DNA from 2 places in the Caballeronia sp. LjRoot34 genome. Region 2 is predicted to be linked to the other one. Evidence: riboswitches for the same ligand, from Rfam matches in the RefSeq annotation. Region 2 holds a riboswitch; the other holds the start of a gene.
The links. A riboswitch is a leader RNA that binds a small molecule or an ion and turns the genes downstream of it on or off. The one in region 2 is predicted to bind manganese.
Positions count from the first base shown of each region.

Region 1: it holds a riboswitch for manganese, as region 2 does, so the genes downstream of both, mntP (manganese efflux pump MntP) here and ACSQ36_RS00805 (sodium:calcium antiporter) in region 2, are expected to answer to the same signal.

Region 1 is NZ_CAXUSB020000002.1:2,461,669-2,467,983, reverse strand. Features, by position in the region: gene ACSQ36_RS30570 (ATP-binding protein) at 1-1,311, shown strand, start outside; gene ACSQ36_RS30565 (transglycosylase SLT domain-containing protein) at 1,531-2,112, opposite strand; yybP-ykoY riboswitch at 2,448-2,625, shown strand; gene mntP (manganese efflux pump MntP) at 2,651-3,220, shown strand; gene ACSQ36_RS30555 (cytochrome b) at 3,508-4,074, opposite strand; gene ACSQ36_RS30550 (Nramp family divalent metal transporter) at 5,209-6,315, shown strand, end outside.
Region 2 is NZ_CAXUSB020000001.1:175,122-181,436, reverse strand. Features, by position in the region: gene fliD (flagellar filament capping protein FliD) at 1-1,153, shown strand, start outside; gene fliT (flagellar protein FliT) at 1,175-1,474, shown strand; gene ACSQ36_RS00805 (sodium:calcium antiporter) at 1,618-2,628, opposite strand; yybP-ykoY riboswitch at 2,765-2,942, opposite strand; gene ACSQ36_RS00800 (ABC transporter substrate-binding protein) at 3,190-4,776, shown strand; gene ACSQ36_RS00795 (MBL fold metallo-hydrolase) at 4,827-5,906, opposite strand; gene ACSQ36_RS00790 (MerR family transcriptional regulator) at 6,016-6,315, shown strand, end outside.

The sequences.
Region 1 (6,315 bases), on a different contig from region 2:
GCGCAATGGCGGCAGTACTACACGTTGATCGCGGTGATCACGGCGGCGCCGTGCATCGCGGTCTGGCTGCTCGTGCTGTTTTCGCTGCGCCAGTTGCGGGCCCAGCAGGTTGCATGGGAGCGCTGGCAGGCGGAAGTCGCCATGCGGCTTTCGGCCGAGGCATCCAGCCGGCAATTGCGGCGCATGGGTGCGCTCGGCAATCTGGTGGCCAACGTGGCGCACGACTTCAATAACCTGCTGATGGTGGTGGCGGCGAATATGGAGCTTGCACGGCGCAAGAATTTCAATGGGCTTGAAAGGGAAGTCCTGGCAGTGGAGCGCGCGACCGCCGGTGCCGAAGCGCTCGCACGACGCTTGCTCAGCGTCGCACGCAAGCAACCGCTCAAGCAGGCGCCGATCGACCTCGCTGTCTGGCTGCCCGCGGCGGCCGGGCTGATCGAAACGGCGGCGGGGGAGAAGGTCCAGGTGAAAGTGCACGTGCCGCCGGACATGTGGCAGGTTCGCGCGGACGCTACCGAACTCGAGTTCGCGATCATCAACATTGTTGTGAATGCCCGCGATGCGATGCCCCACGGCGGCCGTTTTGTCATCCGCAGCCAGAATGTTCGCGTGACCGCCGACAACGTTTTGCCCGACGGCGAATATGCGCTGCTCGCCTTCACCGACAGCGGCGAGGGCATGCCCGAAACGACCGCACGGCGTGCATTCGAGCCGCTGTTCACGACCAAGCTCAGCGGCTCGGGCACGGGCCTGGGGTTGGCGCAAGTGCTGGCGGCATGCGAGCAGGCGGGTGGTACCGCGCGCCTTGACAGCGTGCCGGGACGCGGCACGACCGTGCGGATTTATCTGCCCCGATACCACGCTCCATCCGCCGCGCCGGTGAGTGCGCCGGACGACGCGGCGTACCCGGCGGATTCGCCAGGTACGCTGGATTCGCCGGACAAGGCTGCGCCTGCGCGGCTGCATCCGGGTTCGATCTTGCTGGTGGAAGACAACGAGGAAGTTGCGGCGGGCGTGGCGGCGGTGCTCGCCACCTTTGGCTGCGATGTGCGCCACGAACTCACCGCCGACAAAGCCTTCGACCTGCTCAGCGAAGGCAGCCGCTTCGACCTGGTGTTGTCGGATATACAAATGCCTGGCCGGTTAAACGGCATCGACCTGGCTGAGAAAGTGCGCGGCACCTGGCCCTTGCAACGGATTGTATTGATGACCGGTTATGCCGACGAATTCGAACGCGCACGCCACACGGGGGTGACCATTCTTGCGAAGCCGTTCAATATCGACGAACTGCGGGAACTGGTGCTGCGCTAACTCATCGACGCGGTATTCGCGTGTGAAAAAATCGCTGAGTAGTCCGAGACATCCCTCGTTGGACAGGGACGGCGGCAATGGGATTATTGTTTCCCTCATCGAGGCCCATGGGAGGTGAGGGCGGCCCTTTGCCAGATCAGCAAGGATCGCTTCGCGCCGTGCAATGAGAGGGAGTTGATCGGTGGTGGTTACGTTACTTCAGAGCGCTAAAGCCGAGAGTCAGTCGCCGGTCGTTCCGGTGTTGCTGTTGGCATCGGCATCGGAGCCGAATTGAGGAGCGAACGCCTTGGCTCGCAGGCTGATCTTTTCCGCGTAGGCTTTCGAACCGCCGTAGCTCTTCAGGGCTGCGCCCACATCGCCGCGAGCGGACTGGACATAACCGTGAAGAATCGCCGATCCCGCTTCAATATTCGCGGTTGCTTCCGTCAAGTCGATGTTGCGCACGAGTTGCCTGTGAGCGGCCGGCACGACCTGCATCAGCCCGGTTGCGCCATTGGCGCCTCGGGCTTTTTCCTTGAAGCGGGATTCAACGGAGATGATGGCGAGGAGGAGGGCGGGAGGGAGCGAGTATTTCGATGCGGCTGACATGACCGCGGCTGAAATCTGCTCCGCTTTTGCGCGCGCCACGCCGAACTTCTGGGAGATCAGGCGGGAGACCTGATGAGTGGCTTCGGCGGTGGCGTCGCTGGCTGCTGCGTCTTGCGGGGCGGCTTCCGGGGCACGTTCCTGAGCCACCGCGCCCTGCACCGGTCCTAGCATCGCGCCGAACGTCAGCGCAGCAAGCCAAAGGAGTCTGCTCATGGGGAAGTGGCCTTGGAAAGGAAGGTCGCATTATACCGACGAGAAAAATCCTTGCAAATCATGTGTTTGCTATTGCGGGAGCGGGTCTGGACGCTTTCGGCGATTGGTATTGCCCAGCGGTTCGATCGGGAGACTTGCCATTCTTGGCCGGCCGCATTGTATTGGCCTGGACTTTGGCGACCGCTTTGCCGACCGGCAAAATTATCTGGGTTGGTCCGCGGTGTGGACCGGTGCGGAGCCTTGATCCGTCTCAACAGGCATGAGGGAAGCGGCCCGGGAGTGTCCCTTCATCTCGCCGGGGAAAGCTTACAAATTCATTTCGGACATGGTAGCCTCCGTCCGTCTTTGGGGAGTAGCCGGCTTCCACTCGCTGGAAGCGCTCATGTCAACACGCTTGGTTCGATCGAACCGTGGCATGAGCAGCCGTTAGTTTTTGGGTTGGCAAGACCATCGATGCAGCGGCGAGACCGGTCGGGCTCGCCGCTGCATCGCATGTTCTCGCCCGACCCGAATGCCATAACGACATCCTGACATCCCCATGAATATTGCTTCTACTCTCCTGCTCGCCTTCGCCATGTCGACGGACGCCTTCGCCGCTGCGGTCGGCAAGGGCGCCACACTGCATCGTCCGCGGATTCGCGAGGCGCTTCGTACCGGCCTGATCTTCGGTGTGATTGAAGCCATCACGCCGCTGGTTGGCTGGGCGCTCGGCAAGACCGCCGCTCCGTATGTCGCCTCATGGGATCACTGGATCGCGTTCAGCCTGCTGCTCGTGCTCGGCGTACGTATGATCACGTCCGGCCTGCGCGCGCCCACGCCGGACGTCGAGAAGCCCAACAGTCACGGTTTCTGGCTGCTGGCGCTCACCGGGTTCGCCACGAGTATCGACGCGATGGCGGTGGGAGCGGGACTCGCTTTTATCGATGTGAATATCTTGTCGACCGCCGCGACTATCGGATTGGCGACGCTGATCATGGTGACCCTGGGCGTGATGGTCGGGCGTTTTCTGGGCAAGGCCGTGGGGCAGCGCGCGGAGATTGCGGGCGGGCTCATTCTTGTTGTTATCGGGTCGGTGATCCTGGCCGAGCACCTTGGATATATGAGTTGAAGTAGCGGATTGTGGTTGGCTGAGGCAAGGTGCTCCTTCTTGTGCGTGGAGATTCTTGTCGCGACCGCGTTCAATGCCTCGCTTAGAGGGGACGTCCGGCGGTCTGTGCCGGCAGTCGCGCAGCGAGTGCCGATGCCAGGACGCGCGTCGAAACCAGGGGACTGTTCATGGCAGAGCTTTTTGCAAATTAATAAGGGTTACAAAATAGTTTAGACGAACCAAGCACTTCGATTTTCATCCGACGGGACCCTTGCTGTGTCCGTCACTCAAGGATCTGTCGGGCCTCGTCATGGCAGCATCCTTTCCATCAGCCGGTCGCGGTCCATCAACTGATGTTTGAGCGCACCGGCCACATGCAGAACGATCAGTGCGATCAACACCCAGGCACTGACCATATGCACCGTGAAAAAAATCTTTCGCAAGCCAGGGTCGTCCCAGGCCCACATTGGCAGCGGGACGCCCCAGAAACGCGTGCTGAACTTGTTGAATGATGAGCCGAGATAACCGGTCAGCGGCATGACGATCATCGCCACGTATAAAAGACCTTGCGTCATGCTCGCGGCGACGCGTTGCCATGCTGGCATCGGGGGAAGCGGAGGCCGGCCTGCAACCAGGCGAACCACGATGCGAATCAGCACAAGCAGGAAGACGGTCATCCCAAGCGACTTGTGGAAGTTGGTCAGGCTCGACTTGAAAGCGAGGCCTTTCGGCAGCCCGGCCATGTAGAGACCAATACCGAGCATGACGATGATCGCCAACCCGATTACCCAGTGCAGAGCGATCTGCGCGGATGAATAACGCGGCAAACCGGCGCTTGCATCGAGCGGCGCGGCGGACGAATTCGCGATGTTCATGGTCGCCTCCTTCGGTTGATTGCGGCGTGGGCCGTGTCTCGCCTTTTCCTTACGCGTGTCCTTATTGCGTGCTCCACGGGTTACTCCACCATACGCCGATTGGTTTCATCCGACGAGCGGCAGTTCTACGCGTGTACCCACTAAGAGATCGCCGGCAGCGAGCTGGGGTTCAACTCAGTGAAAAGCAGCATAGTCGACATTCCCTTTAAGTCGGGAGCAACGCCGACTTCAGCCGGTAATTCGTTTCATTATGCTTACGCATACATTGCCCGCGTATTGCTCCCGGTGCGAAGAATGAAGTCTTAAAGACGTAATAACCACGCATCGACAATGCGTTAAAACTATTTCTGCTCTGCTTAACGAATGGGGTTGACTTGATATTTAGCGCGCGCCTAGAATCCGGGCATCGTAACAAACGGGGCTAATGCCTTGGACAGTTGTAGTAGTCGACCTTCGAAGTTTTTCTCTGCCTGACCGGCAGGACGTTCGCGCTTGATTCCCTAGCCGCCGTCTTGCCAGCAGGCAGACGGTGCGCGCCGCAGTAAATAATCCGTGCACCTTGAAACAAGCGTATTGACGTCGGGATTGCCCGCGTCCATACGAATCGCGTTGCGAGCTAACACTCGTGACTGGTTCCGCTCGCGCCTTTGGAATAGAAAGTGCGCCGTGCGGATGATGACGTGCGTGCATACGCAACAAAGGAGCCGCCATGCCGGACAGTGACAGTTATCCCATACGCCGCAGTACTTTCACTTTTGCCAGGGAAGGCGAGTAGATCCTTTTCGTCGCACGCATTGCGTGTCCGAATACCGTTCTGCTGGCTTTCCAACCACTGAAAAGCCAATAGTCGGAGAAGCATCATGAACTTCGGTTTGCTCGTCTCACACCGTCCGCACGTCCAGGAATCACCCCTTCACGACAACGCCATGCTGTCGCTGGAATCCACCCGCCGGCATCGCTGCGCTAGCGCATGGCGCGCATTTCGAAAATTCATCTTTCACGCCTGATTAATAACGTTCCCGTGTACACCGCGCGGGGTCTCCTGGGCTTCATCAAGGGATGACTCGCGTCGTTCGTACACGGGATAAGTACGGCACATCCCTATCGGCCACCCACGCTTTCTGGAAAATAATAATGTCCACTCCATCCCAGGTTCTACCACCACGCAGCGCTGTGCTCGATGATGCGCACGTTGGCGACATCAAGGGTGCACTCGGCACCATCGCCCAACATGACACAGGCGCACGCACCAGTTGGTGGGCACGCATCCGCACGCTCATGGCCATTCTCGGCCCCGGCCTGATCGTGATGGTGGGCGACAATGACGCCGGCGCTTTCGGCACCTATACACAAGCGGGTCAAAACTACGGAACAACCTTGCTATGGACGTTGCTGCTGCTGGTTCCGGTTCTATTCGTTAACCAGGAAATGGTGCTGCGTCTGGGAGCCGTTACCGGAGTCGGTCACGCCCGCCTGATCTTCGAACGCTTTGGAAAATTCTGGGGCGCCTTTAGCGTCATCGACCTGTTTATTCTCAACGCGCTCACTATTGTGACCGAATTTATCGGCATTACGTTTGTCCTGGATTTCTTCGGCATTTCCAAAATACTGGGTGTGTGCATTGCCGCAGCGCTGACCATGGCGGCCGTTAGTACCGGAAGCTTCAGACGTTTCGAGCGCTTTGCGATTGTTCTATGTCTGTTGAGCTTGCTGCTTGTTCCCGTGCTCGTGTCGATCCATCCGCCCGTGTCGCAGATGGCAAGCAACTTCTTTGTACCGACCTGGCCGGCACAGTCCAAACTGAGCGACGTAATGTTGCTCGTGATCGGTATTGTTGGCACCACCGTTGCACCGTGGCAATTGTTTTTCCAGCAAAGCTATATAGTCGACAAGCGTATTACGCCGCGTTTCATGAAGTATGAGAAAGCCGACCTGTGGATTGGTATTGTCTTCGTGATGATCGGCGGCGTGGCAATGATGTCCTTTTGCGCGGCGCTGTACGCCGGCAAGTCCGAGTTCGGTAACTTCACCGACGCCGGCGCGGTGATTGCGGACTTGAGCAAATACGCGGGACGCACGAGCGCCACGCTGTTCGCCGTGGCCTTGCTCGACGCATGCATCATTGGCGCTGCTGCGGTGTCGCTGTCGACTGCCTATGCCATTGGCGACGTATTCAAGATCCGTCACTCGCTGCATCGTGGTGTGTCGGACGCAAAGGGTTTCTATCTGGTTTATTTCGGC
Region 2 (6,315 bases):
GTCGGCCGCGTTCGGCAGCACGACGGCGCTCGGCACCGGCACGATGAATATCTCGGTCGGCGGCAAGTCGATGAGCGTCGCCATCACGTCGACGGACAACACGGTGAGCGGCATTGCCAGCGCCATCAACTCCTCGGCAAACAATCCCGGCGTCACGGCCACGGTCGTCACCGGCACGGACGGCGCGCATCTGGTCCTGCGATCGACGGCCACGGGGGCATCGAACACGATCAATGTTGCAGTAACCGGCGTGGCGGGCGATGCCGGCCTGTCCAGCCTCGGCGTCACGTCCACGCCCGGCACCAGCGGGGCTGCATCGACCTTCACGTCGGCGGTGAACACGAGCGCCGGCGCGTGGACGCAAACCGCGTCCGCACAAGATGCCGCGTTCTCGATCGACGGGACAGCAGCGACCAGTTCCAGCAACACGGTGACCACGGCACTCCAGGGGGTCACGCTGAACCTGACCGCTGCCGCAATCGGTACGCCGCCCGGCACCCCGCAGACGCTGACCGTGGCACAAAACACGTCGTCGGCATCCACCGCGATCAACAGCTTCGTCAGTCTCTACAACACGCTTGTCACCACCTACGGCCAGGTGGGCAACGACAACTCGGCGGCAGCAAGCACGCAAGGCGGCGCGTTGGCCACCAACCCGATGCTTACCACCATCCAGAACACGCTGGCGGGCATTATCGACAGCGGCGTGCCGAACGGCAATTCGACCATCTCCCTGGGAGCGATCGGGATCACGCTACAGGGGCAAGCCACCGCGACGCAGCCAGCGGGCTCACTGGTGATCGATTCCACCAAGCTCGCCGCCGCGCTCCAAAGCAACCCGTCCGGGGTTGCGGCTCTATTCAATCAGACGACCGGCGTGGCCGCACAGATGACGACCAGCCTGAACTCGTTTCTGGCCACGGGCGGCCTGATTTCGAACAGCCAGGCAGCGGTAAACACGGACCTTGCGAGCATCGCGACGCAGCAAACCACCTTGACCGCCTATACGGCGCAGCTCACCAGCCAGTACCAGGCGCAGTTCACGGCGCTCAATACGCTGATGGCGACGATGAACAACAACTCGCAATACCTGACGCAACTGTTCGGCGGCGCCGATAGCGCGGGTGCGCTGGCATCGGCCAACAACAGCTGATTGGGGCAAGGATAAATCGACATGGAACAGAACAGTCTGATCGACCGCCTGCTTGAGTTGACGCTCGCGATCCAGCATGCGGCAGCCATGGCGGACTGGCAGGAAGCGGCCAGCCTGACCGAGGAGCGGACACCGCTTTTCATGGAGTTGACGCCGGAACAGGACGCCACGGCCATGGACGTGATCAAGCGGATCCAGGCAATCGATGCCGCCATTGCCGCCGACGCGAAGACAACGCAATCGGAATTGCAGATCGAATACAGTTCGGCGATGAACAAGGTCAAGGCGGCCAGCAAGTATCACCAGGCCGCCAGGTTCTGATGGGGAGAGGAAGGCCGAGGCCGGTACGCCACCTTAACCTTCCTCTGACTCTGAAAAGACAACAACAAAAACCACGCGCTTAGCGCTTTTGGCTACTTCAACACCCCGGGCGCCTGCGTGCTTCCGGGGTGTTTTCTTATGGGCTAGCGCCCCAGCGTCAGCGCCAGATACAGCGCATAAAGCCCGCCGTTCACCAGCAGCGCCCACAGCACGACCCCGCCCTTCTTCGCGTTGAAACGCAGCCACGCAGCCGCCGCGAGCGTGATAAAAACGCCCGTCATCACCTCCACACGCGGCTCCCACGGCGTCAGCATGATGCCGATACCCGGCAGCAGCGTCCCCTGGAACACCATTGCGCCGGTGATGTTGCCGAACGCCAGCGTATCCTTGCCGCGCCGCGCCCAGATGATGCTGTTGACCTTCTCGGGCAGTTCGGTTGCGATCGGAATGATGATCAGCGAGAGCAGCAACGCCGATATCCCCAGCACTCGCGAGACCCCTTCCACGCCGGCGATAAAACCTTTCGCACCGCCAACCAGCAACACCACGCCCAGAATCATCTGCAAGACGATGCTCGCAAGCGAGGTAGGCAACCCGAAGCGCGAGATCAGCAGCCGCTCGGGCGCCTCGGTGCCGTGGCCCTTTTCGACAAGACTGGCGGACGCACGGAACGTCGTCACCACATACGTGACATACACGCCGACCAGTCCCGCGGCAAACAGCGCGCGCACTTGCCATGCGTGATGCGGCACGAACATGGCGGCCGCCGCGATCAGGAAAGCACAGAGGAAAAAGTTGAGATCGCGGGTGAAGCCGCTATGTTCGGGCGCAACGATCCCTTTGAGGCCCCGCGTCTTGAGCACGGCGACGGCCATCAGGCACGTCGACAAGGTCGCCAGCATCAATGGTGCGCCGAGGATCGCGCCCACGCCGATTTCCTCGTTCACCGCGCGGCTGGCCGTGCCGCCCATCAATGCGATGATTGGCACGGTGGTTTCCGGCAGCGCCGTGCCGATAGCCGCGAACAGCGAACCGGTGACCCCTTCGGAGATGCCGAGCTTTTCGCCGAGATGTTCGAGCGCGTTGGTGAAGAGTTCCGATGCCGCCAGGATCACCACGAGCATCAGCGCGAGTTGCAGGAAAAGCAGCGTCATGCGGCACCTCGCGATGAAGCCGGCGAGCAGGTGACGCAATGGGAGTGGCAGAACAACGGCGGAGAAACCGGCGAACTCGAGATATGGCCTGGGGCGGATGTAGGGTGTTTTTGTTTTGGAGACACGATGATTTCACGGTCGGACGTCAGCGAACCAGGGTGCAATCCCGCGCCGTCCGACCGTGAACGACAAGATGCACCCATGGTCTCGCCAAACCTGACCGGTCGAACGCGCCACGGCTAACAAGCCGAGTATGTTGACGCGTCCTCCTCCCATTGCGGAAGGAAGGCTACTCCCCAAAGACGGCCACGAGTTTAGCGTGCGTCGGTGGATTAGGCAACCGGCCGCCGGGATGTTCAAAAAACTGTCACAGGCCCATATGCATATCCCGAATCGGTCGTTGTAGCGGAAATAACGGTTCAGTAAGCTACGGCCCCGCAGGCCCATTCGTTGCACGGGCGCGTCCGACGAAGCCCACCGTACAATAAGCTGCAACTGCCAAACAAGAAACGTCTGACTGACTAACTAACACTGACGACCACGTTCGTAACGGGAGATCTCATGCGCTTCAGAATGCTCGCAGCCGCTGTACTGGCCATCGCGCCGGTGCTCGCGATCGCGAAACCGCTCACTGTGTGCACCGAGTCGAGCCCGGATGGCTTCGACGTCGTGCAATTCAATTCGCTGGTGACGACCAACGCATCGGCGGATGTGATCTTCAACACGCTAGTCTCCTACGATGAAGTCGCGAAAAAGGTCACGCCCGCGCTCGCCGTGAAATGGGACGTGAGTCCCGACGGCCTGACCTACACGTTTCATCTGCGGCCGAACGTGGCGTTCCAGACTACGGACTACTTCACGCCGTCGAGAAAACTGAGCGCCGACGACGTGGTGTTCTCGTTCGACCGCATGCTCTCCGACAGCAATCCGTGGCACAAGGTGGCGGGTGCGAGCGGCTTCCCGCACGCGCAATCCATGGGCCTGGTCAAGCTGATCAAGTCCGTCTCCAAAGTCGATGACAACACGGTCAAGTTCGAGCTCAACACGCCGAACGCGACCTTCGTGCCCATCCTCACCATGGGCTTTGCATCGATCTATTCGGCCGAATACGCCAGCCAGTTGCTCAAGGCCGGCCACGAAACCGACCTGAACGCGAAGCCGATCGGCACCGGTCCGTTCGTGCTGAAGAGCTACACGAAAGACGCCGTGATCCGTTACGACGTGAACCCGACGTACTGGGGAGCGAAGCCTAAAGTGGACCGGCTGATCTACGCCATCACGCCCGACGCCTCCGTGCGCGCGCAGAAAATCAAGGCGGGTGAATGCCAGATCGCGTTGTCGCCGAAGCCGCAGGACGTGCTCGACGCGCAGAAGGACAGTTCATTGAAAGTGGTCGAGACGCCGGCGTTCATGACGGCGTTCGTCGCATTGAACACGCAGAAAAAGCCGCTCGATAACCCCAAGGTGCGTCAGGCGTTGAACATCGCCTTTGATCGTACGACGTACCTGAAGACCGTCTTCGAAAACACGGCCACGCCCGCTGTGAATCCGTACCCGCCGAATACGTGGAGCTATGACAAGCAGATCACGCCGTATCCGTATTCAGTCGATCGCGCGAAGAAGCTGCTCGCCGACGCAGGCTTCCCAAACGGTTTCGACACGACAATCTGGGTGCGTCCGAACGGCAGCGTGCTGAACCCGAATCCGAAGGTGGGCGCCGAGTTGCTGCAGGCGGATCTGGCGAAGATCGGCGTGAAGGCACAGGTGAAAATAATCGAATGGGGTGAGCTGATCAAGGAAGCGAAGCAGGGTCAGCACGACATGTTGTTCATGGGCTGGGCCGGCGACAACGGTGATCCGGATAACTATCTATCGCCGCTATTTAGCTGCGCCGCAGTGCGCTCGGGCATCAACTTCGCGCGCTTCTGCGATCCAACGCTGGACCGGTTGATCGATGAAGGCAAGGCGACCGCGGATATAGGCAAGCGGACCAAGGCTTATACCGAAGCGCAGCAGATTATCCATGACCAGGCGCTGTGGATTCCGCTTGGCTATCCGACCGCGTCAGCAATCACGCGCGGCAATGTCAGCGGATATCGGGTGAGTCCGTTCGGACGGCAGAACTTCGCTACCGTCGTGGTTCAATAGTCGTTGCTTTGATTCACTGAAGAAGCCGGGCGCGCAAACGCCCGGCTTTTTTACTTTGGCGAGAAACGGATCACGCCGTCTTCATCATGGGTATGGCGAACGAGTTCGCCTGCAAGCCAGAGCAAATGCAAATGCGCCAGCGCTTCGCCGAGTGCGAATGTCATCTGGTGTACATCGAGTGGACGCTTGAACATGAGCGGCACAATGTCAGCGGCGCTTTGCGGTTTGATCGCGCAGGCCTCGCGTACTTCCGCCAAGCGAGCCGCGTGATGATCCCGAAGCTGCCCGATGCGCGTATGCATGCCGCGAAACGGCTTGCCATGCGAAGGGAGCACGAGGGTATCGGCGGGAAGAGATTCGTAGCGGCCCAGTGAACCGAGGAACAGCGCGAGCGGATTGCCCTCCGGTTCAATAGCAAACACCGAGACGTTAGTCGAGATGCGCGGCAGCACCATGTCGCCGGAAATCAGCACCTTCGTCTGAGCGCAGAAGAACGCGCAATGTTCAGGGGAATGGCCGAACCCTGTCACCACTTCCCACTCACGGCCGCCAATCTTGACCTTGTCACCATCCCGCAGGCGACGATAAACCGGCGGAATAGATGGCACGAGCTTCGGGTAATACGCATCGCGCTTACGCAGCGCTTCGAGCGACGCCGGGTCCGTCATTCCATGCCGGGAGAAGTGCCGTGCCGCGCGCTCGCCGCCCGCGTCGGAGCCATCGCCGGCCGACATCACGCGGCCCATGGCGTACTCGCCCAGCGACATCCAGAGCCTGACCGGGTCCCATCGTTTCTTCTCGCCGCCATTGCAGATCCAGTCTGCAAGACCGAGGTGGTCTGGGTGGCAATGCGTGACAAGCACGCGCAGCACCGGCAGGCCGTCGAGCAGCGTGTCGAAGGTGCGCTCCCAGTTCGCCCGGATCGTTTCGTCTGAAATGCCGCAATCGATAATGGTCCAGCCCGCCACGCCGTCGATCTCGTCACGCATAACCCATAGATTGATGTGATCGAGCGCAAACGGCAACGGCATGCGCACCCAGAACACGCCGGGCGTGACTTCCATCGCGTGGCCGCTCTCAGGAAGACGGTCTGCGAAAACGTAATCGAGTTGCTGTTCGAGCGGGTTCATGCGGTCGGCTCTCCGGGTTGTCAGTGGTTGCATTGCCGCCAAGTTGACGCTAACGTTAACCTGCATTTTAACGTCGACTTCAGAAAAGCGCTGGGAACCTTGTAATTCAATGACAGACACGCGCTACACCATCACCGAACTGGCACGCGAATTCGAGATCACGCCGCGCGCGATCCGGTTCTATGAGAACCAGGGGTTGCTCACGCCGGCGCGCGAAGGAACGAACGGCATGCGCCGCGTATATTCGGCGCGCGAGCGCACGCGGCTCAAGCTGACGCTGCGCGGCAAGCGGCTTGGGTTCACGTTGCTGGAGGTGAGGAGGCTGCTCGATCTCTATGATTCACCGACCGGGACCGACACCCAGTTGCATGCGTTTCTCGACACCATCGCGGCGCATCGTGCAGTTTTG